Regions from separate parts of the Arthrobacter tumbae genome, predicted to be linked through region 2. Evidence: predicted binding sites of a transcription regulator. Region 2 holds the regulator's gene; the other holds the start of a gene.
What was found. The regulator HspR, encoded in region 2, represses chaperone genes until heat shock. The targets are predictions, from matches to a motif close to AAGTTGAGTCNNNNNGACTCAACTT.

Region 1: a site for HspR is predicted at 3,536-3,560, ahead of JOD47_RS08015 (Hsp20/alpha crystallin family protein). Genes of this name have one in related genera too.

What each region holds. Positions count from the first base shown of each region.
Region 1 covers NZ_JAFBCC010000001.1:1,662,772-1,677,737, reverse strand. The annotation lists gene JOD47_RS08050 (SRPBCC domain-containing protein) at 1-235, opposite strand, end outside; gene ku (non-homologous end joining protein Ku) at 282-1,124, shown strand; gene JOD47_RS08040 (hypothetical protein) at 1,124-1,372, shown strand; gene JOD47_RS08035 (formate/nitrite transporter family protein) at 1,369-2,229, opposite strand; gene JOD47_RS08030 (flavodoxin family protein) at 2,316-2,924, opposite strand; gene JOD47_RS08025 (DUF2630 family protein) at 2,952-3,197, opposite strand; tRNA gene JOD47_RS08020 (tRNA-Val) at 3,348-3,421, shown strand; gene JOD47_RS08015 (Hsp20/alpha crystallin family protein) at 3,600-4,040, shown strand; gene JOD47_RS08010 (DUF4383 domain-containing protein) at 4,141-4,599, opposite strand; gene JOD47_RS08005 (hypothetical protein) at 4,845-5,048, shown strand; gene JOD47_RS08000 (cysteine hydrolase family protein) at 5,030-5,623, opposite strand; gene JOD47_RS07995 (hypothetical protein) at 5,699-6,307, shown strand; gene JOD47_RS07990 (FAD-dependent oxidoreductase) at 6,337-7,824, shown strand; gene JOD47_RS07985 (serine hydrolase domain-containing protein) at 7,835-8,977, shown strand; gene pstS (phosphate ABC transporter substrate-binding protein PstS) at 9,078-10,190, shown strand; partial or broken gene JOD47_RS07975 (SRPBCC family protein) at 10,384-10,833, opposite strand; gene JOD47_RS07970 (Dps family protein) at 11,053-11,532, shown strand; gene JOD47_RS07965 (cation diffusion facilitator family transporter) at 11,589-12,605, opposite strand; gene JOD47_RS07960 (transporter substrate-binding domain-containing protein) at 12,602-13,093, opposite strand; gene JOD47_RS07955 (enoyl-CoA hydratase/isomerase family protein) at 13,134-13,946, opposite strand; gene JOD47_RS07950 (DUF4262 domain-containing protein) at 14,028-14,546, shown strand; gene JOD47_RS07945 (CPBP family intramembrane glutamic endopeptidase) at 14,547-14,966, opposite strand, start outside.
Region 2 covers NZ_JAFBCC010000001.1:889,025-903,990, reverse strand. The annotation lists gene JOD47_RS04305 (MMPL family transporter) at 1-1,353, shown strand, start outside; gene dnaK (molecular chaperone DnaK) at 1,583-3,457, shown strand; gene JOD47_RS04295 (nucleotide exchange factor GrpE) at 3,460-4,122, shown strand; gene JOD47_RS04290 (DnaJ C-terminal domain-containing protein) at 4,212-5,207, shown strand; gene JOD47_RS04285 (heat shock protein transcriptional repressor HspR) at 5,245-5,667, shown strand; gene JOD47_RS04280 (hypothetical protein) at 5,724-6,329, shown strand; gene JOD47_RS04275 (PspA/IM30 family protein) at 6,335-7,027, shown strand; gene JOD47_RS04270 (SDR family NAD(P)-dependent oxidoreductase) at 7,079-7,771, shown strand; gene JOD47_RS04265 (ABC transporter permease) at 7,796-8,632, opposite strand; gene JOD47_RS04260 (ABC transporter ATP-binding protein) at 8,629-9,561, opposite strand; gene JOD47_RS04255 (transcriptional regulator) at 9,558-9,866, opposite strand; gene JOD47_RS04250 (hypothetical protein) at 9,853-10,527, opposite strand; gene JOD47_RS04245 (DinB family protein) at 10,631-11,143, shown strand; gene trmB (tRNA (guanosine(46)-N7)-methyltransferase TrmB) at 11,274-12,140, opposite strand; gene JOD47_RS04235 (M20 metallopeptidase family protein) at 12,212-13,483, opposite strand; gene JOD47_RS04230 (DEAD/DEAH box helicase) at 13,761-14,966, shown strand, end outside.

The sequences.
Region 1 (14,966 bases), 770 kb from region 2:
GCTTTTCCGCCTCCAGGACCGTGCCCTCCATGGGTCGCTGGCTGGGGAACGTGAAGGTGACCACCGCGCCGGGACGCGGCAGGATGTCCAGCTCGCACGGGAACCAGTACTTGAGCTTCGCGGGATCGACCAAATGCTTCCACAGCACCCGGGCCGGCGCGTTGAAGCGCATCTCGAACCACAGGGCAGGTTCTCCATCGGCAAGCGTTTTGGTAACCATCGGTTCGGAGTTCACCTAAGCAATCGTAGACCGGCACGGGCAACACTGGTTCACTAGGAACATGAGAGCCATCTGGAAAGGCGCAGTAGCGTTTGGGCTGGTCAACGTGCCGGTCAAGGTCTACAGCGCCACCGAGGACCACGACATCAGCCTCCATCAGGTCCATGACAAGGACGGCGGCCGCATCCGCTACCAGCGGCGCTGTGAGATCTGCGGCGAGATCGTCGAGTACAAGAACATTGACAAGGCGTACGACGACGGCGAGCGCACCGTTGTGCTCACGAGCGAAGACCTTGCGTCCCTTCCGGTGGAAAAGAGCCGCGAGATCGAGGTGGTCGAGTTTGTTCCCAGCGACCAGATCGATCCGATCATGCTCGACCGCGCCTACTACCTTGAGCCCGACTCCAAATCAACGAAGGCGTATGTGCTGCTCCGGCGCACGCTCGAGGAGACGGACCGGACGGCGATCGTGCAGTTCTCGCTGCGGCAGAAGTCGCGGCTGGCGGCGCTGCGGGTACGCGGGGATGTCCTGATGATCCAGACCCTCCTGTGGCAGGACGAGGTGCGTGAGGCCACGTTCCCGTCGCTCGATGAGAAGGTGCGCATCTCCGCCAAGGAGAAGGAGATGTCAGCGGCCCTTGTTGAGTCGTTCTCCTCGGATTTTGATCCCGAGAATTTCAAGGACGACTACCAGGAACAGCTGCGCACGCTCATCGAGGCGAAACTCGAGAAGGGTGAGGCCCTGGACACTGACGAGACCTTCGGCGAGACCGGGGAAGAAGAGGGCGGAAATGTCCTCGACCTCATGGAGGCCCTCCGCCGGAGCGTGGAAAAGAACCGGGAGAAAAAGGGCTCCTCGGGAGCCAGCAAGCCCGCTAAATCAGCATCGAAGAAAGGCGCGTAATGGGATTCATCAGGAACGACTTCGGACAGCAGACCCTGGCAAAGCGGCCCAATGCCCCCATCGTGGGGTGGGCACTGCTGGGTATCGGTTCGATGATGGCACTGGACGAGAAGAACCGGCAGGCGCTGTCGGCCGCGAGCACCGCGTGCCTGATGGTGTGGGCCGCGCTGGAGCTGGCTGAGGGTGACAGCGGTTTCCGCCGGACCATGGGCACACTGACGCTGGGTTGGCTGGCCCGCCGCCACTAGCCGGGAGCGCTGCCTGGGGCCTTGGGGTCTGCCGGGGCTTCCTCCCGCTCACGTTCCACGAGCTTCCGGTCGCGAACGAGCCTCAATGCCGTTACCAGCAGTATGCCGCCGATGACGTTGAGTACCACCGTGTAGCTGAACCAGCCCAGCCAGTCCAGATAGCTGATGTCGGCTCCGGTCTGAATGGCACCGAAGATCAGCAGCGAGTCCAGAATGGAGTGGAAGAGCTGCAGCCCGGACAGCAGGAAACCACCAACGACGGCGGCCGCCAGCTTGCCGCTCATGGCCTCCGTCCCGTGCTGCATGCGGGTCATCAGTGTGATGGTGCTTCCACCGAGCAGCGCAAGGCACGCAGTCTGCCAACTCAACTCTGCGTTCGCGTAATGTTCGGCAGACGTGGTGATCGTTTCGGTCCACTGGGGAAAGGCCGTCATCACCAGCATCATGAAGAGCCAGCCCCCTACGAGGTTGGCGAACAGTGTGCCGCCCCACAGTTTTCCGAGCTGTCCGACAGTGGCCTGCTTGGCCGTTACCGCGGCAATGGGAACGAGGAATCCTTCAGTGAACAGCTCACTCTTGGCAAGCAGCAGCGCGATGAGACCGGCACTGAAGGCAATGCCCGCAAGCAGGTGGTTGTCTGTCTCGTGGAGGACAGCCAGGTAGGCCATGACACCAATGCCTATTTCAAAGCCGCCGAACAGCCCGGTGATCAGGACGTCCGGGAACGTTCTGTGCAAGCGCTGTGCGCCTTCATCCACAGTGCGGTCGAACGATTCCTCGATTTCATCCTCAACCGGCTCGGAACTGTCGCCGAGTTCGCGCCGGCGGGCGTCACCGCCGTCGTCGTCTTTCACCATGTTGCCTATTTTCTGCTGACTTCACCGAATGAGCAGGACACACCCCTTTTGGGACCCCTTTCGGGGCGTGTCCTGCAAACTCAATGCTAGGGAGCTGGGTAGGGGGCCACCTTGAGCGACTTTGCGAGGTGGACAGCATTTGCGGTCATACCGGAGATCGTCGAGGCAACCGGGTCAGGCACCTTGTCCAGATCCTTGAAGTCCACAGTCTGCATTGCTTCCCCGACCCAGTAGACGCCACCTTGCGCAGCGACGGTGAATCCGATGTCGTTCAGGCCCTGATGCATCTCGGCAGTGACGTGGTGGGCGCCGTCCTCGTTCCCGACCACAGCCGTCAGGGCAACCTTGTTGTACATGATGGGGCGGCCCTCATCGTCAGTCGAGGAGAGGTCGGCGTCCAGCCGTTCGAATACCCGCTGTCCCAGGCTGCTCATGTGGCCCACCCAGATAGGTGCGCACAGGAGGAAGATGTCCGCATCGAGGATCTGCTGACGGAGCTGCGGCCACTCATCCCCGTTTCCCATGTCGATCTGCACACCAGGGGCGACGTTGTGGTCGACTACCCGGGCCGACGACGTCGTCACTCCCTGCTCCTGCAGCTTGCCGAGGATGTGGTTGGCCATGACATCACTGCTCGAGGCGTCGGGCGAAGGGGTGAGGGTACAGATCAATGCAAAAGCTTTGAGGTCGTCCATAGGTGTTCCTTCCATAGAGTCGTGTACTTACTGGCGGTAGCCCTCAACCTGGTCGATGGGCCGCGGCTCCGCCTCCTGGGGGCTTTCTCCTGCGTCTTCCTTGGCCCGCCGCTGACGCAGCAGGTCCCAGCACTGGTCGAGTTGTTCCTCTACCCGCCGAAGCCTGCTCCGGCGGTCGTCGCCTGGAGCATCGTCACCCGAGGGTGAATCCCGCAGCTCGTGTTCCTTGTCTACCAGCGCCTGGATCCGCGCCAGAATGTCCTCATCGTCCATGACCAATCTCCTTCGCTGACTTCGAGAAGTGGATATCTCGTCTGGAACAGCCTGAAATAGTCAGGCTACTTAGTGTTTGCCTGAATATCTACCGGCCTTCGCGTTTGCATGATCCGTCCACCCATGACCTAAACTGACTGGGAACTATTCGCCTGTGTAGCTCAGTCTGGTAGAGCATCCGCTTCACACGCGGAAGGCCCGGGGATCGAGGCCCCGCGCAGGCACCGTGACAGCCCGTCCCGCATCACGCGGGGCGGGCTTTTTTGTGCCTTCAAAAGTTCGTTTTCAGCGAACAAAAACGGTTAGCACTCCACTAATGCGAGTGCTAATCTCTTGTCAGGTTGAGCGAACCGCACTCAACCCTAATAGTGAAGATTATCGACTCATAGGGAGTGAACCATCATGGCAATGAAATTCGACCCATTCCGTGAACTGGACCGCGTGGCCGGCGCACTTCTGGATCCGCGCCAAGGTCTGCGGCTGATGCCGATGGACCTGTACCGCGAGGGCGACCACTACATCCTGAGCGCTGACCTCCCGGGCATCGATCCGGGATCTGTTGACATCGACGTCGACGGCCAGCTGTTGACCATCCGCGCCGAGCGCACCCTGCGCAACGCCGAGGGCGTCAAGTGGCTGACCCGCGAGCGTGAGAGCGGATCCTTCCTACGGCAACTGAACCTCGGGCAGGGTATCGACCTCGATGCCATCTCGGCGCGCTACGAAAACGGCGTCCTCAGCGTGACCATCCCGGTCAGTGAGCGCGCAAGGCCCCGCAAGATCGAGGTGGTCTCCGGCGAGGACGCCCAGCCGGTGCGGACCGACCGGGCAGTGGAATCCTAAACCGTTCGCAGAAAGCTACACACACCAGAAACAGAACGACGACGGCGGGTTGCGGCCCGTCGTCGTCGTTCTGTTTGTCTATAGCTTCTTGGAGCCGCGACTACCGATCCCGAACGGTGCGGTGCTTGTCCCGCAGTGCGAGCGCCAGCCCGATCATGCCGATCGCCAGACCAAGGTGAAGGATGTTGTCCGCAGCATCGAGCGGAACGAAGTTCGCTGCGGAATCACTCGGGATGATGAGCCCGTAGATGAAGAGCACCGCGTAGATAACGCCGCCCCACAACAGGAAGTTGTAAGCGCCGGTTGCCGTCTTCGCCATCGCGACGCCCGCGACGCCAAACAGCAGGTGGACGATGTTATGCAGAATGGAAACCTGGAACAGACCAAGCAACTGTGCCTCAGACTCGGGACCAGCGAACTGAAGCGTGTCGTAATTGCTGGTAATACCGGGAATGAAACCCAGCACTCCGACCAGGAGGAACACCACGCCCACCGCGAGTGCGGCCTTCTGAATGTTTGTCCGGGTGCCAACACCCGATCCTGAATGTGTTGATGCCATTGCACTATCCCCTCTAAAGTGGCCGGACTGGCGGGCTCCGGCGCGTGATCCTGCGAGTTGTGGACAATATGTCCCGCCATTTGTAATGCCAGCGTGCCATAGGCTCGGCGGAATAGAAAGCGTGCTTAGCTATCTATTCGATAACCTTTGCCTAACCGTCAGGTAATCACCCAGTTCATATTCACCAAACATTCAGGAACGGCCCATAGTGTGGCGTCAGTCACACTTCAGGAAGGGCCTTTCCCATGACCTCACAGCACTCCTCGCTCGCCGACTTCTCAGCACTCAAGCGCGGCCAGCAGATAACCCTTCGGCACCCTTCCGGAGACCAGTTCTCCGGTGTACTCGAGGATCACGCCGATGACGCCTCCGTAGTCTGGATCCGTTCCGATGACGGCGCGGGTCGCCGGTTGTTCCACCGCGAAGACGGCTACAGCATCGGAGTCTGATCCGGTGACTGCCTGGCAGACTGCTTCGAGAACAACTGCCGGATCCCGCTCGCTCCTAGAGCTTGCTGGCGATACTCGTCCCTGAGCACGCCCAGCACGTTCTGCGCGTATTGATCATTGGTCGAGGCGACCGCTTCCTCGGCATACACCACGCGCAGGTTGTTCGCATACGCGTCCGCACCGGTCTGCGCCACGCAGTTGTGTGTTGAAACCCCAGCAAGGACAACCGTATCCACGTTGAGGTTACGCAGGCGCTGAAGCAGGTCGGTCCCGAAGAAGGCGCTGTCACGCGTCTTCACCAATTCAGGAAGACCCCCGGCACTGAGACCGTCAACAAATTCCGCTTGCTCAGTGCCGCTGAAAAGGAACCCCTGCTCATCGTCGAGCATGCTCACCGTCCAGGTTGACTTGTCCCGCTGGTGCTCCGTGCGGATCAGATAGACGGCAATGCCGGCTTCGCGCGCATCCGCGATAGCTGAGTTGCAGGCCGCAACCAGGGAGTCCTGCTGCTTGCCCAGAGAAGCGTCTTCAAAAAATGCCTTCTGCATATCGATGATGAGCAGTGCAGCCGTCATGTTCTTCCTCCCTGCGAAGGTTCCGTGCAATCCAATTGACAGCTTACGTATGAATTGTCCTTGAGGCGTGCGCCGGTGAGGTCTAGCGTTGAGGCCACGGAGGTGATCACCGTGCGGACGACTCTGCCGGGCGTAACGGCGTTGCTCGCCGTCGTCGTTCTTCCAGGCTGCAGTGCGGAGGCGGCCGCAGCGCCGACACCACCCTACTTCCAGCCGCTGCCGGTCACCGTTGAACCGGGTGATGTGTTTCCCCTGCGGACCGCTTACAGCGGATGGTGGGACACGACGGCGCTCTCGCCCGGAACACCGGGGCTGCCGCTGCGGGTGGGCCTGGTGCGTGCTGACACAGGAGACTTCCTTGCCGGGTACGACCGCTCGGCCGCGCGCCAGATCCCGGGCTCAGACCGGGGCCCGGACGCGGGATGGCCCTCCGGCACGATTCTCGCGGTCGACCTGTCGACCGGCGCGGTGTGGGACTGGTTCATTGTGGACGATGGCGGCCTTCCCGCCGCCGGCTTCCAGGGCCGGGTCTCCGCCGAACAGGGCTTCCCGCCGATTGCCGGCAGCCTCACCCCCGGGACTTTCCACACGTTCCTGCGCGACGAAAACACCGGTGACGTGATCTATCTCGGCACCGCGCCGGAAACCCTTTCCAACAACACCCACATCGAACTGGACTGGTAACCAACCGCACTACAAAAGGAGAACTGGCCGTGAAGTCCCTCTGGCTTGAATCATCACCGCGCATTCCCGCTGACGTCTTCCAGGACGACGGCCAGTACGACTCCGTGGTGGTCGGCGCCGGCATCACCGGTTTGACCACTGCCACGCTGCTCGCGCGGTCCGGCCAGCGGGTCGCAGTCCTGGAGGCCCGCACGGTTGGTGCAGTGACCACCGGGAACAGCACGGCGAAAGTCTCCCTGCTGCAGGGCACGCAGCTGTCGTCGATCATCAGACACCACGGAGCGGACCTGGCCCGCCACTATGTCACCGGGAACCGTGAGGGCCAAAGCTGGCTGCTCCGGTTCTGCGATGAGAACAGCGTCAGCTATGACATCCGGGACGGCCTCAATTACGCCATCACTGACGACGGCGCCCGCCTTCTGAGTGAGGAACGCGACGCATGTGCCACTTCGGGACTCAACGCCGTCCTTGAGAACTCCTCCGAGCTCCCGTTCCCGGTGACCCGTACGCTGCGCGTGGCCGGCCAGGCACAGGTGCATCCCATGCAAGTCCTTGCCGCACTCGCAGCAGATCTGCGCAAGCACTCCGGTCAGTTGGTTGAGGGCGTTCGGGTCACCGGCGTGAAGGCAGGCAGCACCAAGGGCGAACGGAGCACCATCCAGACCTCGCTGGGCGAGATCTCGGCGGCCAACGTCATCCTCGCCACGGGAACGCCTATCCTGGACCGCGGCGGGCATTTCTCGGTCCTGCAACCGCACCGTTCCTATGCGGTCGCTTTCACGGTGCAGGATGAAATTCCACAGGGCATGTACCTTTCGGTGGACTCTCCCTCACGCACGCTGCGCAATGCCACGGTCGAGGGGCGTCCGTACCTGATTGTGGGCGGCAATGGGCATACCGTGGGGCGCCAGGCGCACACGCAGTCCCTCGTCGACGACATCATCCGCTGGACCCAGGAGCACTTCCCCACCGCGCAGGCAGCGTTCAGCTGGTCCGCACAGGACTACCAGCCGGCGTCGTCGGTTCCCTATGTCGGCAAGATGCCCGTCGGTGGCCAATCCATCTACGCGGCGACCGGTTTCAACAAGTGGGGCTTCACCAACGGGGTGGCTGCAGGGCTGGCTCTGTCAGCTGAAATCCTCGGCGGGCACATGCCGTGGGCGAAGGAACTGTACAAAACCCGGGTAGGCAAGCAGGACGCGCTCAGCACCGCAAAGGCCAACGCCGGCGTCGGCGTCGAGATGGTCACCGGCTGGCTGGGCGGGCTGGCGCGAACCTCCCACGCCCGGCCGGACGAGGGGCAGGGTGTAATCGTGCGGGAAGGTGCACGTCCGGTGGGTATCTGCCAGATCGCCGGTGTGACTCACCGGGTCTCAGCTGTCTGCCCCCACCTCGGCGGAGTGTTGAGCTGGAACGACGCCGAACAATCGTGGGACTGCCCGCTCCACGGATCCCGCTTCAGCCACGACGGGGTGCGGCTCGAAGGCCCCGCCACACGCGACCTGCAGGCGCCGTAGGCGATGCGGGATGATGGCAGGAACTGTGCTCGGTGCGATCAGCCAGTACGTCGGTGACGGCGTCCCGGGCGCTATTGTCGGAGTGTTGGACGGGGGTGGAATGTCGATCGAGGCCACTGGTTGCACCGAACCTAGCGGTGTAACTCCAATGGCCGCGGATAGCTTGATGCGGATCAGCTCGAACACAAAACCGATGGTGGCGGCTGTGACTCTGCTGCTCGCAGCAGACGGGCTGTTTGCCCTTGACGAGCCGGTTGATCGCTTCCTGCCTGAACTGGCCGATCGCCGGGTACTGCGACGACTGGACAGCCCCTTGAACGACACGGTGCCAGCCGCGCGCCCCATCACGGTCGAGGATTTGCTGACCATGCGGCTGGGCTTCGGGTTCGTCTTCGAAAGCGAATGCCCGGCCTTAAGGGCCGCGGCGGACGCCGACCTTGGCATCGGTCCACCAGATCCGGCCGTTTCGCTCACCCCAGACGAGTGGATCAAGCGCTTCGCCGAGTTGCCGCTGCTTGAACAACCCGGCACGGTATGGCGGTATGAACTCGCCTACGCCGTGCTCGGAGTCCTGCTCGCCCGCGCCACCGCACTTCCTCTTGAGGTCCTCCTCAGACGGCGGCTCTTCAATCCCTTGGGAATGCACGACACCGCGTTCATCGCCCAGCCGAAACGGCTTCCGCCGGCCTTCGTTGCCGACAGTTCCGGGCTGTCCCTGTTCGACACGGCTCCCGACAGCCGTTGGGAACGGAGGCCGGCTTTCCCTGATGCGCGGAATGGGCTCGTCTCGACCGCGACGGATCTGCTGCGCTTCGCCGGAGCACTTTTGAGGAAGGGCGATGAAGGGGTCCTCAGCAGGGACATTATTGAGGCAATGACGACGGACCGGCTCAGCGCGGAACAGCGTACCGGGCCGTCAGCTCAGATTTTCCTCGACGGTGGCGGCTGGGGCTACGGTCTCCAGATAACTGGTCCGGGCTACGATCCCGCCGTGCGGGCCCCGCGTTACGGATGGGGCGGCGGTCTAGGCACGCTTTGGTACTCATGGCCCGAACAGGAAACGGCCGCAGTCCTGCTTACCCAGGTGCTCCCACCGTCCCCGGAATTGATCAGGGCGTTTACCAACGGCATCGAAAACGTGCTCGTCCAGTGAGCGGGGTGGGACGCGTAGAGCGCAGCTGTCTGCCGGGCAGTGCAGCCGGGGCTGTTCATTCAACAAGGGTTCACCCAGTATTCACCTGTATCGTGGGTGTGTGATTTTTCGTCGCGTGCTGACCATCGCCCTGAGCTGTACCGCCGGCCTCACTGTTGCATCCTGCGGTTCGGACTATCCGCTGGGGCCGGAGCAGGAAGCCGCGGCGCAGAACGCCACCTCTACCCTGAGCGGGACCATCACCGGCGCAGGATCCTCGGCACAGGGACCGGCCATGAATGCCTGGCAGGCGGAGTTTGCAACGATGCATCCAGACGTCCGTGTGCAGTATTCCCCGGACGGGTCCGGGGCAGGGCGCGGTGCCCTTCTGGCCGGAGCCGTGGATTTCGCCGGATCGGATGCCTACCTCAGCGAGGAGGAGCTCGAGGAGTCGCGGGAAGTGTGCGGGCCGGAGGGTGCGTTCAACATCCCGGCTTACGTGGCGCCGATCAGCATCGCCTTCAACCTGCCCGGAATCGAAGAGCTGAACCTCGACGCGGAGACGATTGCCCGCATCTTCCGCGGAGAAATCACGCGCTGGAACGACCCCGCGATTGCCAGCCAGAACGAGGGCGTCGCTCTTCCCGACACCCGCATCACTCCGGTGAGCCGCTCCGATGACTCAGGGACAACGGAGAATTTCACCGACTATCTCCATGCCGTGGTCCCGGACATCTGGACCAACGAGGCCGACGGCACCTTTCCCTCCGGTTTGTCTGGGGAGAACGCCAAAGGCAATGCCGGCGTCGTCAGCACTGTTACCAGCACCGAAGGAGCGGTCACCTACGCGGACGATTCCGCCGTCGGGCCTCCACTCGGCAGGGCAAAACTGCTGGTGGGTGATGAGTACGTAGCAGTCAGCCCGGAAGCGGCCGCTGCCGCCGTCGACGTGGCTGAACCGGTGGAGGGCCGCGCCGAATTCGACATCGCCCTGAACCTGGACCGGAAAACTACAGCCCCCGGCGCCTACCCGCTGGTGCTGGTTTCCTACCACATCTTCTGCTCCACCTACGAGGACCAGCAAACCGCAGACCTGGTCAAGACTTTCGGTTCCTTCGTGGTCAGCGACGAGGGGCAGCAGGCAGCGGCCGAAGCCGCAGGCAGTGCGCCCATCTCCGAGAGCCTGTCGGAACGGGCAACCGAGGCGATCAGCACGATCAGCGTCGAGCAGTGACGCCTTCATCGCGTTAGCCCTTAACTGAGGAAGGCCCTCCCTAAATGAGGACCCTCCCTGTGCACACTTCCTAGGCCGGATTGGCGGCTCGAGGCCCGCCCGACTCCGGATCATCCAGTGACGGATCGGCAAGGCCTGCTCCTCCGGCCAGCGGATCGGGTGTCCGGCCCGCTGTAGCCGAACCGGAACCGGGAGCGTCCACATCACCCCGCCAGGAGCCGGTTTCGTTGCCGGTGTTCTCAATGAACTCCTTGAAGCGCGCAAGGTCGGACTTCACCTGCCGATCATCGGCACCCACCGCTGCACCGATCTTCTCGGTGAAACTGTCCGGATCCCAGTCCAGCTGGACGGTGACGCGCGTGGTGGTGTCGTCCAGCCTGTGAAAGGTCACGACGCCGGCATGGGACTTTCCGTCGGTACTCTTCCACGCGATCCGCTCGTCGGGGTGCTGTTCGGTGATCTCCGTATCGAACTCACGCTCAACTCCCCCGATCTTGGTCACCCAGTGGTTGTGTGTATCGGAGATCTGCGTGATCGACTCCACTCCCCCCATGAACTCGGGAAAGGTTTCGAACTGCGTCCACTGGTTGTAGGCGGTGGACACCGGCACTGAAACGTCGATGAATTCCTGGACTGTTGTCATTGTCTGTTCCTCCTGGTTTTGCTGAAACTTTTCGTGGAACATCACGGATGAACTGACCGCTTGATCGCCACGCTAACCCACGGTTCATTCCGGATCAACACAATGCTAAGTTTACTTAGAGTTTTCCCGGCAACTGGATCTGGTGGAAAGCGCAGCGCTAGGCTGAAGCTGATGCTGGCGGCGAAAAGCGGCCGGATTTCCGTCACGAGTGGAGGAACTATGAAGGCGTCAAAGACCCTGACCGACAACATGCAGGCTGTGCTGGTTGATCTGGTGGAGTTGCACTTGCAGGGCAAGCAGGCCCATTGGAACGTCGTCGGCAAGAACTTCCGCGACATGCACCTGCAACTCGACGAGATCATCGAGGATGCGCGCCTTTTCGCGGACCAGATGGCCGAGCGCATGCGTGCCTTGCACGCAGTGCCGGACGGACGCAGCGCCGTCGTCGCCAAGGGAACCTCACTGAACGAGTTCCCGTCCGGTCTGGTGGATACCAAGGACACCGTTTCCATGGTGGTTGCCATGCTTGAAACGGCCGTCGGCCGGATGCGAGAGGTTCATGACCAGGTGGACGAGGAAGATCCCACCACCGCGGACATCCTCCATGGATTCATCGAGAAGCTGGAGCAGTACGCCTGGATGGTCGATGCGGAGAACATGACCGCCACGGCCAACGTGGTGAAGCCCGCAAAAAAGTAGGCAAGCACAGACAGGGAGGGTGGCGGTCGCCAGAGACTGCCACCCTCTTCGTGTTGTCAGCGGTACTCCGAGCCACCCCTGGTCATGCCCGGCAGGAACTCCTCGGGCAGTTCCGCAACCGGCACGATCACCATGTCCTGTACTTTCCAGTCCATGTCCACGCACGCATCCCGGGCCTTCTCGATCCTTCTCAGCGTTGCCCGCGGCCACGTCCGCGGTACCACGAACGATTCGACGTGGAACACGTGCCCCTCATCACGCACCCTCGATCTGGCTTCCCGAACCCAACCCAGGCTCCGGAGATAGGAGTCGATCCGGTCACCGACGGGGTCCGGCTCGGAATCATCGTAGGTTCGGGCACGGGTGTCAGTCAGACCTCCGATCGCTCCCCGCAGATTCTTGAGCCCGTCGTGCAGGATGCTCGTGGAAATGAGGAGCGCTGCCACCGAGTCCGCCCACCACAGGCCCACGCCGATGCCCAGAACGCCTACCGCCGCGGAGAGCGCCGTCATCCAGTCAGCCTTGTTCATGTCCGCGTCGGCGTAGAGAACCTTGTCGTGAAGCGTCCTGGCGAGCTTCATTTTGATGATTCCGAGGACCACTGGGGGACCGGCGGTCAGCAGCATGGCGAGTACCATCAGCCATCCCAACCAGAAGGTGCTCCCGAAAAGCGTGACCCCACCGATTGTCGGGTGCTCGGCGGTGACAAGTCCGATTCCGGAATCGACGATGAGGTACGCACCCATCACCACCAGCGCTACCGCCGCCACCAGGTGCGCCACACCGACCGCACGATGGTAGCCATAGGGGTGGGACTCGGACGGACGACGACGAATCACCCGCGTCGCAACGAGAAACGAGATCGGCGGAAGGAAGGACAGCAGGTCTTCGATCCACGCGGCCTTCATGGCCTGTGAATTACCCAGCACCAGATACACCAGGAAAGTGGAGACGGCCAGGAAAATTATGGTGATCCATTCCCACTTGATCGCCTTGCGCAGGGCCTGCTGCTGTTCCTCGGGCAATTCCGTATGGCCGAACCTCGCTGTGTTTTTCTCGCCCGTGGTGCTCACAATTCCACCTCCTGCGCCTGCAGGAACTGGTCGAGCTCCAGCAGGAAGGCATTCTCGCCCAGGGGAACAAGCATGACGTGCTTGATCGGCTTGCCGCGTTCATCGGTGGTTTCCGTGTAAGGCCGCGTAATGCCGGCCTCCTTGACCCACGGAGTATCGGCGCCGAATCCGCCGATGGCCATATCCAGTTCTCCGTGGAAGAGATCGCTGGCCAGTTCGTGTTCTGCGCCGGGGACCCACTCGATCGTGGCGTCCAGCGTGTCCGCGAACTTCTCGACCAGGCCCGGTTCGATGCCCTGCGGATCCCCGGTGGGCGGCAGCTGAACCCACTGCTCATTCTCGCTCACGCCAACCCTGAGAATGCCGCCGGATACCTTCTCCAGAGTCCCTTCCGGATCCTGCGGAATGGTGATGCCGCACGAGGTCAGCCCGAGGAGGAGCACCAGTCCCGGGATCACCGCACCCATCTTCAGCATGCTTGGCAACATACCCCTTCTCCTACCATTTCCGCAGGTCAGGATGGGTTCGTCAGCGTCCGGGGAAGCTGGGATGCTCTTTGGCGAGGAACGCACGGGTTCCCTCAGCCTTGTCTTCGGTTGCGAAGGCGGCGCGGAATGCCTCCGCCTCGATGGCAAGGCCTTCATCAGTGGGCAAGCCGAGGGTCGCGATAAGCGTCCGCTTGACGAGCGCGACGGCGGCAGGAGACTGGCGCGCCACCAGCGCCAGGGTGCTGTGCGCACCGTCAAGCAGATCATCGACGGTATCGAAAAGGGCTGTGACGAGACCTGCCCGCTGCGCTTCCCCGGCATCCAGACGGCGCCCGGTGAAGAGAAGCTCACGAGCCAGGCCCGGCCCAACGTACTGCGGCAGCCGCACGGAACCCCCGAATCCCGGAACCAGGCCCAGACTGACTTCCGGCTGCCCGAAGGACGCGCCCGACGCCGCGTAGATGACGTCGCAGGCCATCGCCAGTTCGCAGCCACCACCCAGGGCGAACCCATTGACGGCAGCGATGACCGGGACCGGCAGCTGCTCGATCGCGAGCGTAACCCGGTGCATGCGGGAGCTGTAGGCGTGGGCATCGTCCGGTGACATTGCCGTCATTTCGCGGATGTCCGCGCCCGCGACAAACGCTTTGCCCGCACCGGTGATGATGACGCCGCGAACCGGCCACGCGCCGTCGTCGTTTGTCAGGACGTCCGACACTGCATCGAAGCAGTGCTCAAGATCCTCGATCACCCTGGAGGACAGGGCGTTGAGGGCGTCCGGCCGGTTGACCGTGATGGTCAGGACGGTGTCGCGGATGTCTGTCAGGAGCGTGGCGTACGCGGGAAACTGCATGGTCCCAAGCGTAGCGACCAGGGTAACCAGAATGTCGGAGCGGGATGACACCTTTGCACCAGGCACATCGAAGGAGCGCACATGACCGACCTCATCTTCCACCCGCACTGCTCGTCACTGGAGTTCACAAACCTTCGGCGGAACGATTTCAACCGCGAACGCATTGAGGCGCAGCTGGCGCGGGAAGACGTCCTGGTTCGCTTCAGCCAGGCCCACGGTGAAGTGCCTTGCGCCTACACCGTGGGCCTTACCGGGCAAGGGCTCCCGGAACTCATCCTGTATGGCCAGAGTCCGGGTCACGTGCATCATGCGTGGTCGTTGATCGAACCTGCCCTTCATCTACTCACGCAGACAGGGGTGAGGGTCTTCCACGGCCAGTTCGATGGGCAGACTGTCGAAGTGCGCCAGGCGTCCCTGCGGAGGCTGCGGGACGCGTTCCAGCTGTACGGACAGGAGGGGTTCAGTGCGCTGCAGGTCTACTGGACGGTCGGTTCGGACAACCATCTCCCTCAGCAGTGGGAGATCCGGTTCCTTGCGGCGCAGCCCTTCCTTGGCGGCGGATCGCTCGGTGACCTGCTCGGCGGGAAAGGCAGCACGTAGTCAGGGAAGCAGCTCCGGCGGAACCAGCAGCAGCAAACCCACGCCGGTGCCGTTGAACACAATGTGGGTCACTATGGCAGCGCCCAGGCGTCCGGTGATCACGGTCAGTACGCCGCACATCAACCCCACCGTGAACGTACTGAGAAGCAGATAGACGGAGGATCGGAGGTCCGGCACGGCCCCGGTATGCAGCAGACCGAAGGCCAGGGAACTCACCAGGAGGGCAATAACGGTGGACGTCATCAGAGACCGCCGCTGCACCGCGGGTGTGACGGCATCGCGCCGGTTGCCCGTGCGTCGAAGCCACAGTGCGTTCTGGATCCCGCGCAGCACCAGGCCGCGATTGAACAGCTCCTCCAGGAAGGGCGCAATCAGAACACCGCCGAGGACGCCGTTGATGAGCAGCCAGACGGTATCGCC
Region 2 (14,966 bases):
ATCGCCTCCGGCGCCACGGTGATCCTCGCGCTGCTGTGCCTTCTGTTCTCCGACCTCAACTCGAACCGCAGCCTTGGCCCCATTGCCGCGATCGGCATTGTCTTCTCCCTGCTGGCCGCGCTGACCCTCCTGCCCGCGTTCCTCCTGCTTTTCGGCCGAAGCGCGTTCTGGCCCCTGCGGCCCAAGGCCGGTACCCATCCGGCCGGTGTCCACGGTCGCAACGTCACCGGTCTCGAAGGATTGCGCGGTATCTGGAAGCGGGTCGGCGGACTGATCTCGCGGTTTTCCCGACCCGTCTGGATCGTTTCCTTGCTGGTGCTTGTGGCTGGTTCGCTTGGGCTTCTTCAACTCCAGGCCTCGGGTGTGCCGCAGTCTTCACTGATCCTGACACCGTCCAACGCGGTGGACGGCCAGGATGCGCTGGCCCGCCACTTCAACGCCGGTGCCGGCAGTCCGCTGACCATCATCGCGCCGGAAGGGCAGGAAGATGCCGTGCTCGACGTCCTTGAAGGACAGGAGGGCGTCGCCGAGGCGACCGTTGTCACTGAGGGGGCGGGCGCCGTCGTCGTCCGCGATGGCAACGTGCTGGTCAGGGCCACGCTCGGCTACCAGGCCGACTCCGCGGAGGCGGAGGAACTGGTCAAGCAGCTGCGCACCGACCTGGACGCGGTGAGCCCCGAGGTGCTGGTGGGCGGAGTGACCGCCGTTGCCCTCGATACCAACGAGACCGCACAGGCGGACCTGACGAAGATCATCCCCATCGTCCTGGTGGTGATCCTTGTGGTCCTCATGCTGCTGCTGCGGTCCGTCCTGGCGCCGCTGCTGCTCATCGGCTCGGTGGTGTTGTCCTACGCGACTGCGCTCGGTGTCTCAGCGCTCGTGTTCAACAACCTGCTCGGGTTCGACGGCGCGGACGCCTCTGTTCCGCTCTTCGGCTTCGTGTTCCTGGTGGCGCTCGGCGTTGACTACAACATCTTCCTGATGACACGCGTGCGGGAGGAGTCGCTGCGCATCGGAACGCGGCCCGGAATCCTTCGCGGACTCGGTGTCACAGGCGGCGTCATCACCTCCGCGGGCGTTGTGCTGGCGGCTACGTTCGCGGCCCTGGGCGTCATTCCCATCCTGTTCCTTGCGCAGATCGCCTTCATCGTGGCGTTCGGCGTGCTGCTCGACACCGTGATTGTGAGGTCGCTGCTGGTTCCGGCGCTGGCGTATGACATCGGGCCGAAGATCTGGTGGCCTTCGAAAATGGCCAAGCACGACGGCGGCGCGGCGACTGGTGGCGGTGCTCACAGGGCAGACACTCCCAGCGAAACGCCCGATTCAGTGGGAACGTCTAGACATTCCCACTGAATCCACTGATCCGATGGGACAGCACGAAAGAGGACCGAGCCGCTGGATTTCCGGGAACTGGGGGCATCGTCGTCGCGCTCTGATCTTGAATTGAGCGATATCGACTCAAGTCTGGTTTGACACATGAATGATGCTGAGTACAGTTGAGTGCAGAACGCTCAATCTGGGCGGAATCCCGAATTTCTGGTTGATGGCCACAGGGCCGCCGACTCGCTGAAAGGAAATACGCATGTCACGTGCAGTAGGTATTGACCTCGGAACCACCAATTCCGTCGTTTCCGTGCTCGAAGGTGGCGAGCCCACCGTCATCGCCAACGCGGAAGGCGCCCGCACCACGCCGTCCACTGTCGCTTTCTCCAAGAGCGGCGAAGTTCTGGTCGGCGAGATCGCCAAGCGCCAGGCTGTCAACAACATCGACCGCACCATCGCCTCCGTCAAGCGCCACATGGGGACCGACTGGACCAAACAGATCGATGACAAGACCTACACACCGCAGGAAATCTCCGCGCGTATTCTGCAGAAGCTGAAGACCGACGCCGAGAGCTACCTGGGTGAAAAGGTGACGGACGCCGTCGTCACCGTTCCCGCCTACTTCAATGACGCCGAGCGTCAGGCCACCAAGGAGGCCGGCGAAATCGCAGGCCTCAACGTCCTGCGGATTGTGAACGAGCCCACCGCTGCAGCGCTCGCCTACGGCCTGGACAAGGGCAAGGAAGATGAGCTTATCCTGGTTTTCGACCTCGGTGGCGGTACGTTCGACGTCTCGCTCCTCGAAGTCGGCAAGGACGAGGATGACTTCTCCACCATCCAGGTCCGGTCCACCTCCGGCGACAACCGCCTTGGTGGCGATGACTGGGATCAGCGCGTCGTTGACTTCCTCCTCGCGCAGGCAAAGGCGAAGGGTGCAGACCTGTCCAAGGACAAGATCGCGTTGCAGCGTCTGAAGGAAGCCGCTGAGCAGGCCAAGAAGGAACTGTCCTCAGCCAGCTCGACGAACATCTCCCTGCAGTATCTCTCCGTCACCCCTGACGGCCCGGTGCACCTGGACGAGCACCTCAGCCGGGCAAAGTTCCAGGACCTCACCAAGGACCTGCTGGACCGCACCAAGAAGCCGTTCAACGACGTCATCAAGGAAGCCGGCATCAAGGTCGCCGACATCGATCACATCGTGCTTGTCGGCGGTTCCACCCGCATGCCGGCCGTCTCCGAACTGGTCAAGGAACTTGCCGGCGGCAAGGAGCCCAACAAGGGCGTCAACCCGGATGAGGTCGTTGCAGTCGGTGCAGCCCTGCAGGCAGGTGTGCTGAAGGGCGAGCGCAAGGACGTTCTCCTCATTGACGTCACCCCGCTGTCCCTCGGCATCGAGACGAAGGGCGGTGTGATGACCCACCTGATCGAGCGCAACACGGCCATTCCCACCAAGCGAAGCGAAACCTTCACCACCGCGGATGACAACCAGCCCTCCGTTGCCATCCAGGTCTTCCAGGGCGAGCGCGAGTTCACCCGGGACAACAAGCCGCTGGGTACCTTCGAGCTCACGGGTATTGCCCCCGCGCCGCGCGGTGTACCGCAGGTCGAGGTGACCTTCGACATCGACGCCAACGGCATTGTGCACGTGTCCGCCAAGGACAAGGGCACCGGCACCGAACAGTCGATGACCATCACCGGTGGTTCCTCGCTCTCCAAGGAAGACATCGACCGCATGGTCCGCGACGCCGAGGAGCACGCTGCCGAAGACAAGCAGCGCCGCGAGGCAGCTGACACCCGCAATGGCGCCGAGCAACTGGCCTACTCAACCGACAAGCTGATTGCCGATAACTCGGACAAGCTGCCGGAAGAGGTCAAGACCGAGGTTCAGGCCGACGTCGACGCCCTCAAGAAGGCCCTGGAAACCCAGGACAATGATGATGAGGTGAAGGCCGCCTTCGAGAAGCTCCAGGCTTCGCAGAGCAAGCTCGGCGAAGCAATCTACGCCCAGGCACAGCAGGAAGGCGCCACCGGTCCCGGTGCTGCCCCCAGCGGTGAGCCGAGCGAAGACGGCACCAAGGCTGACGACGAGGACATCGTTGACGCCGAGGTCGTTGACGAAGACGAGAAGAAGTAACCATGCCTCACCACGGAAACGAAGAAGAGCACCAGGAGCCCGTCAGTTTCCGGGACAACCGGAAGATCGACCCGGAAACCGGCGAGGTCCGTGGGCAGCAGGACGGCACTGCCGGCACTGAGGACACTGGATCGGCACCCTCAGCGGGCGCCGGTCAGGAGCCCGAAGCTGCCGCTGATGGGCCCGACGCGTTGGCTCAGGCAGAAGCCATCCTCAATGAGGCCGGCGAGGAAGTCCCAGCGGCTTCCACCGATGGCGAGGCTGAACTCCGGAACGATCTCCTCCGCCTGCAGGCGGAGTACATCAACTACCGCAAGCGTGTGGAGCGTGACCGGGATGTCGCACGGGACATGGCGGTGATCGGGGTCCTGAACTCGCTGATGCCGGTTCTCGACGACATCGACGCCGCGCGGCAGCATGGGGACCTCGCGGATGGGCCCTTCGCGGCAATCTCCGCCAAGCTGGAGAATGCGCTGAAGACCTACGGTCTGTCCCGCATCGACGAGACCGGAGTGGAGTTCGACCCGAACATCCATGAAGCCCTCATCCAGCAGCCGAGCGCCGACGTCCAGTTCGACAGCGTCAGCCAAATCCTCCGCGTGGGTTACAGGAAGAACGACCGCGTGCTGCGTGCCGCGCAGGTAATTGTTGCTGTTCCCGAGTAGCTGAGCTCGCCATCCCCTCCGCACGGAGGGGATGGCGGCAAGGCTTCCACGAATCGGCAACCTGAAAATTTTTAGAAGGGAGGGGTCAGATGGCTAGTCAGGATTGGGTCGACAAGGACTTCTACAAGATTCTTGGTGTGCCCAAGGACGCCTCCGACGCCGACATCAAGAAGGCTTACCGGAAGCTCGCGCGCAAACACCACCCGGACCAGAACCAGAGCACCGGCGGCTCGGACAAGATGTTCAAGGACATTTCCGAGGCCTATTCGGTGCTGTCCGACCCCGAGGAACGCCAGCAGTATGACGCAGTCCGAGCCATGGGAAGCGGGGCCCGCTTCACCGCGGGCGGTCCCGGCGGACCAGCCGGGGGCGCCGGCTTCGACGACGTCTTCGGGAACCTCTTCGGCCAGTCGGCGGAGCGTCAGCGCAGCGGGGGCTTCGGCGGCGGCACCAACCTGCCACCGGAGTTCGCCGACCTGTTCGGCGGTGGAGGCGGCTACTCGTCCGGCGGCGGTTTTCCGGGCTACCAGGCACCGCCCCGCAAGGGCGCGGACCGCACCGCCAGCACCACTATCTCCTTCGCAGGATCCATCCGCGGAACCACCATCGGCCTGCGTGAACCGTCGGGCGAAGTCATTGACGTCCGCATCCCCGCCGGCATCCGCGACGGCCAGAAAGTGCGTGTCCGCGGAAAGGGCCAGAGCGGGCCCGTGGGCAACGGCGATCTCATGGTCACCGTGAATGTGAAACCACACTCCTTCTTCCATCGCGACGGCGACAACATCCGGGTGCATGTGCCGGTCACCTTCCCGGAAGCAACGCTCGGAGCCCAGGTGGAGGTGCCCACCTTGGACGGCGAAAAGGTCACGGTCAAGGTCCCGGCGGGCACTCCCTCGGGCAGGACTCTGCGCGTCAAAGGCCGCGGCGTGAAGACATCGAAGGTAACGGGCGATCTCCTGGTGACTATCGACATCGTTGTTCCGCAGAATCTGAACAAGGACGCCGCAGCCGCCGTCGAGGCATTCTCGAACGCTACGAAGGATGCGGATCCGCGCAACAACCTGGCCGAGAAGGCACGGCTCTAGGGTGTGGGAAAGCTAGGCAGCGGAAGGGGAGCAACACATGACTGTTGACATCAACATGCCGATCTATGTCATCTCCGTCGCGGCGGAGCTCGCGGACATGCATCCCCAGACACTGCGCCAATACGACCGGTTGGGCCTCGTTATCCCCAGCAGGGCGTCCGGGCGTGCCCGCCGCTACTCACAGCGCGATGTCAACGTCCTGCGTGAGGTGCAGCGGCTCTCCCAGGAGGGGGTGTCGCTGGAGGGCATCCGGCGCATCCTTGAGCTGGAGAACCAGGTGCTTGCACTTCAGCACCGCGTCAGTGAGCTGACGGATGAGCTCGCCCAGCGCCGGAGGTCGGAGACGACCCGTGTCTTCGCTGCCGGTCTGGCTGGCGAGACCGTCACCCTCGCCCGCGGCCAGCGTCCCCGCCCGCGCAGCCAGGCGCTGATGATCTGGCGCGGAGACCCAACCCGCTGACATCTCTGATGCCTCCCACGTGGCGCAACCTGCAATTCCACGGCACACTTGTATACATGCCTGATTCAGAGTTCGCTGACGCCACGGAATTCCTGCTGGAGGGTGTTCTTCAGCTCATCCTCTTCGGTGGAGCTGTGCTGGGAATCCTCGCGATCGGCGCTGCAACCGGAACCTGGCTGATCGTGCGCCGCATCCGCCGCTCAGGAGTCCTCCGTCGCCGGATCGAGCGGGGCTCCAGCCGGCTGCGGTCATTTTCCACGGACGCTTCGGCACGGGAACTCGCAAGGCTCCGGCTCCAGCTGGAGCGATCCACTGAGGCCACGCGCCGTTCAGTTGCCGCCGCCATCGCGCACGGGTCCGCGGCCGGGGATCTGGCCGCAACGGCTGATGACCTCACCCGGGCAGAAGCGGTGCTCTGCGAGCGCATAGCACTGGCTGAGCGGGAGCCCCACCGGGCACTGCGGGAGGATCTCGCGCGCAGTATCGGCGAGCAGGTCAACTCCCTCTGCGAACTGTCGGCCCAGTTGCGTCGCACCCTGCTTGAGGTGCACCAGGAAACCGGCAGCAGGCAACTGGAACGCGCCACCTCCCGCCTCACCATGGAGATCGGCGCGCTTAAGACCTGGAACGCCGCGTACGGCACCGGCACCCGGAGGGCATAGCGCCAGTGTCCGTCCGACGCCGCATCTCACGCATCATCGCCTCGCGCCGAAACGCAGTCGAACCGGGTGATCCGATCGCCGCGCTTGGTGATTCGCAGCGGCAACAGGAGGAAAACCTCGACCGCGCGCGCCGCAGCGTCGCTGACCTCGCCGCCGTCCGCCATCGCGTGGACACCCTTGCCCGGCAGGCAGCCGCGGATCTCGATGCGTGCAACCGCGAAGCGGAACGGGCGGTCGCGAACAACAATGACGACGCCGCCCGGTCGGCATTGCGCCATGCCCTGGAGATTCAGAAGAGACTCGAAACCCTGACCCGCCAACGCGACGACGTCGATCAGCAGTTCCGCTCGCTGGAGTCAGATCTGTACCGGCTCGAAACCTCCCTGCAGGACAACGCCGTCCGTTACGAATCACTCAGGGCGCAGCACGGTGCAACGCAGGCAGCGTTGAATGTTCAGGGTGCGGTCTCGTCCTCAGCAGGCAACAGCATGGAAACCGCCCGTGCTGCCCGCGAGGCGGAGCAGGCTGCCCGGCAACTGAGGCACCAGCAGGCTGCGCAGGAAGAACTCGCCTGGTCAGACCCGACCTCCGGGAAGCTCGAAGAGGCCTTCGATGAGCTGGAAGCCCGTGAGGCCGCCGAGCAGGATCTCCGCCAGTTGAAGGGGCGGGTGCAGGGCAACCGCCCGGGGTCCGCCTGACAGCCCGGGCACTCCGAGGGAACCGTCAGGGCCGGTTGCTAGGCTCGGGCAATGGATGAGCTCAATGGCAACGGAATCAGCGGCAAACACTTCCTGGTGGTCGGCGCAACAGGTGAACTCGGTTCGCGCATTGCGGGGGAGCTGAAGTCCAGAGGAGCGGAAGTGACGCTCAGCGGCAGGGACCAGGAGAAGCTCGGTGTACTTGCCGGCCAGCTTGGCGCCCATTCCATCGCCGCTGACCTCACGCTGCCGGGCGGCCCGGCCGGAATCGTTGATGCGCTCGGGGACCAACCGTTGGACGGCGTGGTGTACGCAGCGGGCGTCGTCGCGTTCGGCGCTCTGGCAGAGCTCGACGACGACACCCTGGATGAGCTGCTCCTCACCAACTTCGTGGGTTACGCCCGGCTTCTGCGGGCGGTGGTTCCACGCCTGAACAAGGGCGGGCAGGTCGTTCAGATCAGTGCCGTCGTGGCCGAGAGTCCCACCGCCGGCATGGCAGCGTATTCGGCGAGCAAAGCTGCCCTCAGCGCCTTCGGCAAGGCAGCGGCACTCGAGCTGCGCCGTAGTAACGTCCGCGTGCTGGACGTGCGTCCGCCCCATACCGAGACCGGCCTGGCTACCCGTCCCATCGATGGCCAGGCACCCCGCCTGCCGCAGGGCAAGGACCCGGATGCGGTGGCCCGGCGGATTGTGGATGCGATGGCTGCGGGGGAGCGGGACCTGCCGTCGTCGTCGTTCGACTGAGCGGGAACGGGCACGCAAGCGAGGTCAGCGGAAGCGGCGACCCTGGTCGCGCCGCGCCGCCCAGAGGGCTGTCGCTCCCAGCACCAGCAACCAGGCCAGCAGGCAGACGACGGTGGTCGGGTGCAGCCCCTCGCCAGTCAGCGCGAAGACAGACAAATCCCGCGCGGCACGCGAAGGCAGGAACAGCGAGAGCGTGTTGAGCCACTCAGGGAACATCAGTGGCGGAAGCATCATGCCGCCCGCAAAGGCCAGCGGGAAGAACACCACCTGCGTCACCGCGACGGCTACCTTGGAGGTGCACAGGTGCCCGATGAACAGCCCGAGCGCCAGGAACGGCAGCCCGCACAACAGCCACACCCCTACAGCAAAGGGAACCCTCCACCAGGGCAGGTCGCCGCTGGTGAAGGCGTCCGGCGCTGAGGTGAGCAGGGCGCCGAGGATCAGGACCGGCAGCAGTGACATGAACGCGAACAGCATCCCGGTCACCGCCCGTGCCAGGATTCCGGGCAGCGGTCCCGCCGGGAGGGAGCGGACGTAACTGCTCCACGGATTGGCGCGGTCCTCGGCCACGCCTACTCCGTAGTTGAACAGGAACGCGCTCATCACGCCGAAGACGCCGAGCTGCGCTATCGATGCGAGCGAGGCCATCGGATTGGCCGTCACCGCCGACTGCGGCACCACGAAAAACATCAGCACCAGCGCCGGAAAAACCACCGACGAGATCACCGCGACCGGGATGCGCAGCTGCTCTAGGAGCTGCGCCCTCGTATGCGTGCGGATCAGTGAAAGCTGAGACGGAGCAGTGTGAGCTGTGGCGGCGTTGCGTCCTGTGGGCGGGTTGTGTGCTGTGGCGGTGCTCATTGCTTCTCCTTGGCGGTGAGGGAAAGAAAGGCTTCTTCGAGGGTGGCGCCATGGACTTCAAGCTGCGCGAACGCCAGCCCGCCGTGAACCAGTTCGCGGACCGTGGCGTCGGCGTCCTGGGTCACCACCGTGGTGCGTCCGGTGTCAGCTACCGTGACGTCCACCGTGCCGGGAAGGGACAGGAACGACGACGGCGGCAGATCCGTTGCGAAGGACACCTTGCTGACTGCCACGCGGCTGCGGATGTCATCCACGGTCCCGTCAGCGATCACTGTTCCCCGGTCGATGACCACCACCCGGCTGGAGAGCGCTTGGATCTCCTCGAGGTAGTGGCTGGTGATGAGCAGCGTGCCGCCGGAACTGCGGTAGGTGCGCAGCTGGCTCCAGAGGGTCTCGCGCGCGTCCACATCCAGGCCGGTGGTCGGTTCGTCGAGGATGACCAGCTCCGGTCTTCCCACAAGGGCCAGCGCTACGAGCAGGCGCCGCTGCTGACCGCCGGACAGACCGCCGCACTGCTTCCGTTCCGCCTCCACGAGGCCGAAATCCTTCAGGAGCTGCGCGGCAGGAATCGGGTGCGCGTAGTGCCCCGCGACGAACTGAACGGCTTCACGGACGGTCAGGTTCTGCGGAACAGCAGTCGCCTGCGGAGTGATGCCGAGCCGCAGGCGGGTGCGTGGATGGGACGGGTCATCTCCGAAAAGCCGGACGGTTCCCGAGTCCGGACGCCGGAGCCCTGACAGCAGGCCGATGAGGGTTGACTTGCCGGCACCGTTCGGCCCCAGCAGCCCCACAGACTCAGCCGGATGGATCTGCAGGCTCACTCCCGTGAGTGCAGCAGTCTTGCCAAAGGATTTGGTGACAGCTTCCGCGGAGGCGAGCGGCGCCGTCGTACCCTGCCGGCGCTGCGCGAGGGTTGCTGGTGAGGTCATGATTTCTCCGTAAGTTCGGTGGTGAGGAGTTGGTGTAGTGCCAGGCGGTAGGCGGCGTAGGCGGCGGTTCCCGCCGGAGTGATGGCCACATAGGTTGCCGGTGTGCGGCCCTCGATGGTCTTGGAAACGGTGATATAGCCGGCGTCTTCAAGCTTGCGCAGGTGGGTTGAGAGGTTACCGGCGGTCATGTCGAGGATCTTCTGCAGCTTGGTGAAGGCGATGCGGTTGCGCTCGCCGACTTCGTTCAGTGTGGTGATGGCCCGTAGCCGTGACTCGGCATGGATGACCGGGTCAAGCTCGGGCATGCGAGTGCCCCCGGCGCTGACGCAATGCCTGCACAGCGGCGCCCACAAAGAATCCGCCGGAGCCGAAGATGAAGAACACGGTGAGGAAGTGCTCCGGCCCGGCGACGATCGACGCGATGTCCACCACGAGGAACCACACGCCCATGACGACCTGCACCACGTCGTTGAAGGTGGTTCCGCCCGTGATGTACAGCAGGCCGACAATCAGGATGGCGATGCCGTTGATCAGCATGCCGCGGAGCCAGAAGTCATCCACTGCCATCCCGATCGTGCCACCCAGTGCGCCCATCACGATGAACCCCAGGATCCAGGCGAGCGCATAGAAGCCGCCGGTGAAGGATGAGTGGCCACGGATTCCGCGGCTTTGACGGCCGAAGATCACGATGGTCACCGCTACACCGGCGGCAACGAGGAGGCCGAAGAGCGTGAGCGCGGTTTCGGGTTCGAGGGGAATCCAGCCGTTGCGGGAACCGTGGAGCGTACCGAAACCAAGGAACCACGTGAGTGCCCAGAGGAGATACACCCAGGCACCGTTGCCGCGCAGTTCCCGGCGGGCACGCTTTTCTGCGGCCGAAACCACGTTGAGTGCGGTGTTCAGGTCCAGGGGGCGTTCGTCGTCGAACCGGTTGGAGCCGTCGGGAACCTTCTTGTGTGAGTTCACACAAACTACTTTGCAGTACAAACCAGTTTGCTGCAAGAGGTCAGGTCGAAATCCATCGTCACAGGATGCAGACGAAGGGTCAGGTGTGGATACGCTTCCCTCCATGGCGATTGAACCGGATACCAAAGACTGGACCTGGGTGCTGGAGCGTCCCTGCCCGCAGTGCGGCTTCGATGCGGCGGACTATCCGTCGGGAAGCATCGCGGAAAAACACAGGCTGGACCTGCCGCGGTGGCGGGAAGCGCTCGGTCGGGCTGACGTGCGGGACCGTCCGGATGAGGGCACCTGGTCAACGCTTGAGTATGCCGCGCACGTCCGGGACGTCTATGTCCTGTTCACCGAGCGCACGGAACTGATGCTGGCGCAGGAAGACCCGATCTTCGAGAACTGGGACCAGGACCGCACTGCCCGGGAGAAGAACTACGCCGACGAGGATCCGGCCCGGGTAGCCGACGAGCTGGCGGCAGCGGGGGAGACCTATACAGCGCTGCTGGACTCGGTCCCGGACTGGCACCGGGTGGGGCGGCGCAGCAACGGTTCGCGTTTCACCGTCGAGACCCTCGCCCAGTACGGACTGCACGACGTCGTCCATCACCTTTCCGACGTCCGCGGCTGACGATTCCTCGCAGGTTCGCGCCGCCGATGTGCGTGTCGAAGCCGAACACGCCGCGGTAGGTGCCGGGTTAGGGTGGAACCTGCACGGAATCGTCCGCGGCCTACCGTCAGCGCTGACCGTCCGCGGCTGACTAAACCCTGCGGTACGCCAGGTCGAAGATCGAGCGGCCGGCGTCGTGAGCCTTGTTCTCGAAGCTCGTCAGGATGCGGCCGTCGAACCGGGGGGCCCAGCCACCGATCGAGTCTTCGCCCTCGTTCCGCGAAGCCGTCCCGGCTGGTTCGCGCCCTTCCCGGCGGGGCGTGCCGCCGACCTCGTGCTCCACACCGCTGGCCCAGACCAAGGTGAGCGGGCTGTCGGAGCCGGCGCGCTCGCCGTCGTGCAGGTTCTCGAAAAGAGGTGAGTCATCGGCGGAGGCGCGCATCTGCACGGCGTAGTCAGACCAGTCGGTGGCGAGGCGCAGGATGCCGCCCGGTGCCAGCACGCGCCCGGCGAGTGCAAGAAAGGAGTCCTTGACCAGCCGGCGCTTGTGATGGCGGGTCTTGTGCCAGGGATCGGGAAAGAAGACCCACAGTTCAGCAACCGAGGCGGGGCGGATCATGGTGGCCAGCGCCTCGGCCGCATTCACCTGGGCAATGCGCACATTCGTGAGACCGCCCTGATCGATACGCAGCAGGGTCTGGGCGAGTCCCGGCTTGTACACCTCGAGCGCGAGGAAATTGCGGTCGGGATCGGCCGTCGCGGCGGCCGCTACCGCTTCACCGAGTCCTGACCCGACCTCCACCACCAGCGGGGCGTCGCGCCCGAAGGAGGCAGCGGCGTCGTACTCCCAGGCAGGGTCCACGGACGTGTCCGCTGCAGTGTTGCGGGGCACGTCCACCACCAGGCCCTCAGACAATTCAGCCCAGGCATCACGACGGCGGCCCTGGAGGCGGTTGCCTCGGCGGACGAAAGAGACGGGTTGGGTGGAGAAGGGCTGGGGTTCAGGGCGCGTGCTCATCGGTACAAGCGTAGCGAGGCGTGCAAAGCGGGCGGTGCCGCTGGGTGGTGTTGCTGGATGGTGCCGCTGGATCAGGCGCCGGCCAACTCGGCGATCCGCGCCATGGCCAGCTGCGCATAGAGCGCGGTGCCGTCAGCGAGGATGCTGTCATCGAAGGCCGCGTAGGGAGAGTGGTTGAACGCGGTACCTGCCGGGTCCACGCCGGGTTGAACCGCGGACAGGAAGACGAAGCTCCCGGGCACGGCCGCAAGCACGCGGGAGAAATCCTCGGAGCCGCTGAGCGGGTTCACCATCTGCGTGTACCGCTCGTCGCCGAACAGGTCGCGGACGTGCTTCTCGATGTTCGAGGTTTCGCCCGCGTCGGTCACGGTCAGCGGGTACTCCGTTTCATACTCGACCGTCGCGTGGAGACCGTGCGCCTCGGCGATGCCGTTTACGAGCCGGGGGATGGCCGTGCGCATCAGTTCCCGGTTCTGCTCGGAGAACGTCCGGATCGTCGCTTCGATGCGTGCGGATTCGGGGATGACGTTGCGCTTGGTTCCGGCGTGCAGCAGACCGACAGTGAGTACCGCTGGGTCGAACATGTCGAACTGGCGGGTGATCATCGTCTGGAGGCTGGTCACGATCTCCGCCGCAACGGTCACGGGATCCTTCGCGCGGTGGGGCGCTGACCCGTGACCGCCGGCACCGTGGACGGTCACGTACAGCCCATCCGACGCTGACATCAGCGTGCCCGGCCTGCTGGCGAAGAGGCCGTTCGGCAGCAGCGAGGACACCACATGAATGCCGTATGCCGCATCCGGCCGTCGCCCGGCGGCCTCAAGAACGCCCTCCCGGATCATCACGCCCGCGCCGTCGAAACCTTCTTCGCCGGGCTGGAACATCAGAACGACGTCGCCGGCCAGTTGGTCACGCCGGTCGGCAAGGATCCGCGCGGCTCCGGCGAGCATTGCGGTATGCAGGTCGTGTCCACAGGCGTGCATCGCGCCATCGATGTGGGACGCGTAGGGCGCACCGGTCTGCTCCTGTACCGGAAGCGCATCCATGTCACCGCGCAGCAGCACCACCGGCTTCCGGGAGGCCGACGACGGCGCCGTTCCGCGCAGCACGGCTGTCACCGACGTCGTATCCTTGCCGATGCTCACCTCGTAGGGGAGCCCATCGAGCGCTTCCAGCACCTTTTCCTGCGTCCGCGGGAGGTGCAGCCCGATCTCCGGCTCCTGATGCAGCCGGTGGCGCAACTGCGTCACCTCCCCGGAAAGGTCTGCAGCATGGGCGCGGATTGCGGCGGCGGTAGGCAAGGTTCCTCCTGGAGGTGGTGAGGTTTTCGGTGGGGCGGGCATGGTGGGCTTGCTCACACAGACCCCATCCTCACCAACCGCCGTCAGGAGCGCAACCGGACCACTGATAGACTTGACCCACTTGCTTGCGGTACCTGGAGCTTGTTCCCGGAGATTTTCGGGTTCCTTCAGCCGCAGCCTGCGTCGATGAACGCATTCTTTTGTCCCGCGCTATCTCCCAAAATCGTGAGAGCGGTTGACACTGTCTGACTTTCCTTCGGCGGACTCTGGGCACCAACCGGTGCGCAGGGAAGATGAGAAGAAAGTTCGTGTACTTTACATGACTACCTTTGCTGCGCTTGGCGTGCCCACAGCGCTGGTCCGTTCCCTCACCGAGCAGGGAATCACCGAACCGTTCCCCATTCAGGTCAAGACCCTCCCCGACACCCTCGCGGGTCGGGATGTTCTCGGCCGCGGCCGCACCGGCTCGGGTAAGACCCTGGCGTTCGCGCTGCCGATGGTCTCACGCCTGGCCGAACGCGAGGCAGCTTACCGCCGCAAGCCCGGACGCCCGCTGGCGCTTATTCTTGCTCCCACCCGGGAACTCGCCACGCAGATCAACGCCACCGTTGAGCCCCTTGCCGGCGAGCTGGGCCTGAACACCACCGTCATCTACGGCGGCGTGTCCCAGGCACGCCAGGAGAAGGCGCTGCGTGCCGGCGTCGACATCGTCATTGCCTGCCCCGGCCGGCTCGAAGACCTAATGCGCCAGAAGCTGGTCACGCTCGAGTCGGTCGAAATCACCGTGCTCGACGAGGCCGACCACATGGCTGACCTCGGCTTCCTTCCCGTCGTCAAGCGGATCCTCGACACCACGCCCACCGAGGGCCAGCGCATGCTGTTCTCGGCCACGCTGGACAACGGCGTGGACAAGGTCGTGCAGCGCTACCTCTCCAACCCGTTGACGCACTCCGTGGACACCACGCAGGCTTCGGTCACCACGATGGAGCACCACGTGCTGCTGATCGGCGACCAGACCCAGAAGAAGCAGCTCATCGTGCAGCTCGCTTCCGGCAAGGGCAAGCGCGTGCTCTTCATGCGCACCAAGCACCACGCACGCAAGCTTGCCAAGACCCTGACCGACGCCGGCATCCCCGCTGTCGATCTGCACGGCAACCTGTCCCAGAATGCGCGTGACCGCAACCTTGCCGAGTTCTCCACCGGAGACGTCCGGGTTCTCGTTGCCACCGACGTCGCAGCCCGCGGCGTCCACGTGGATGACGTCGAGCTCGTGGTCCACGTTGATCCGCCCACGGAGCACAAGGCGTACCTGCACCGCTCCGGCCGTACCGCACGCGCTGGATCCGACGGCACCGTCGTAACCATCACGCTGCCCGAGCAGAAGGGTGAGGTGCAGAAGCTCATGAAGGCGGCGGGTGTGAGCGTCGGGTTCGAGAACGTCTCCGCGACCTCCCCGCTCGTGGGCAAGCTCATCGGCGATGTTGCAGAGAAGGTCGACCCACGCACCCGGGCGGCGCTTCTTGCC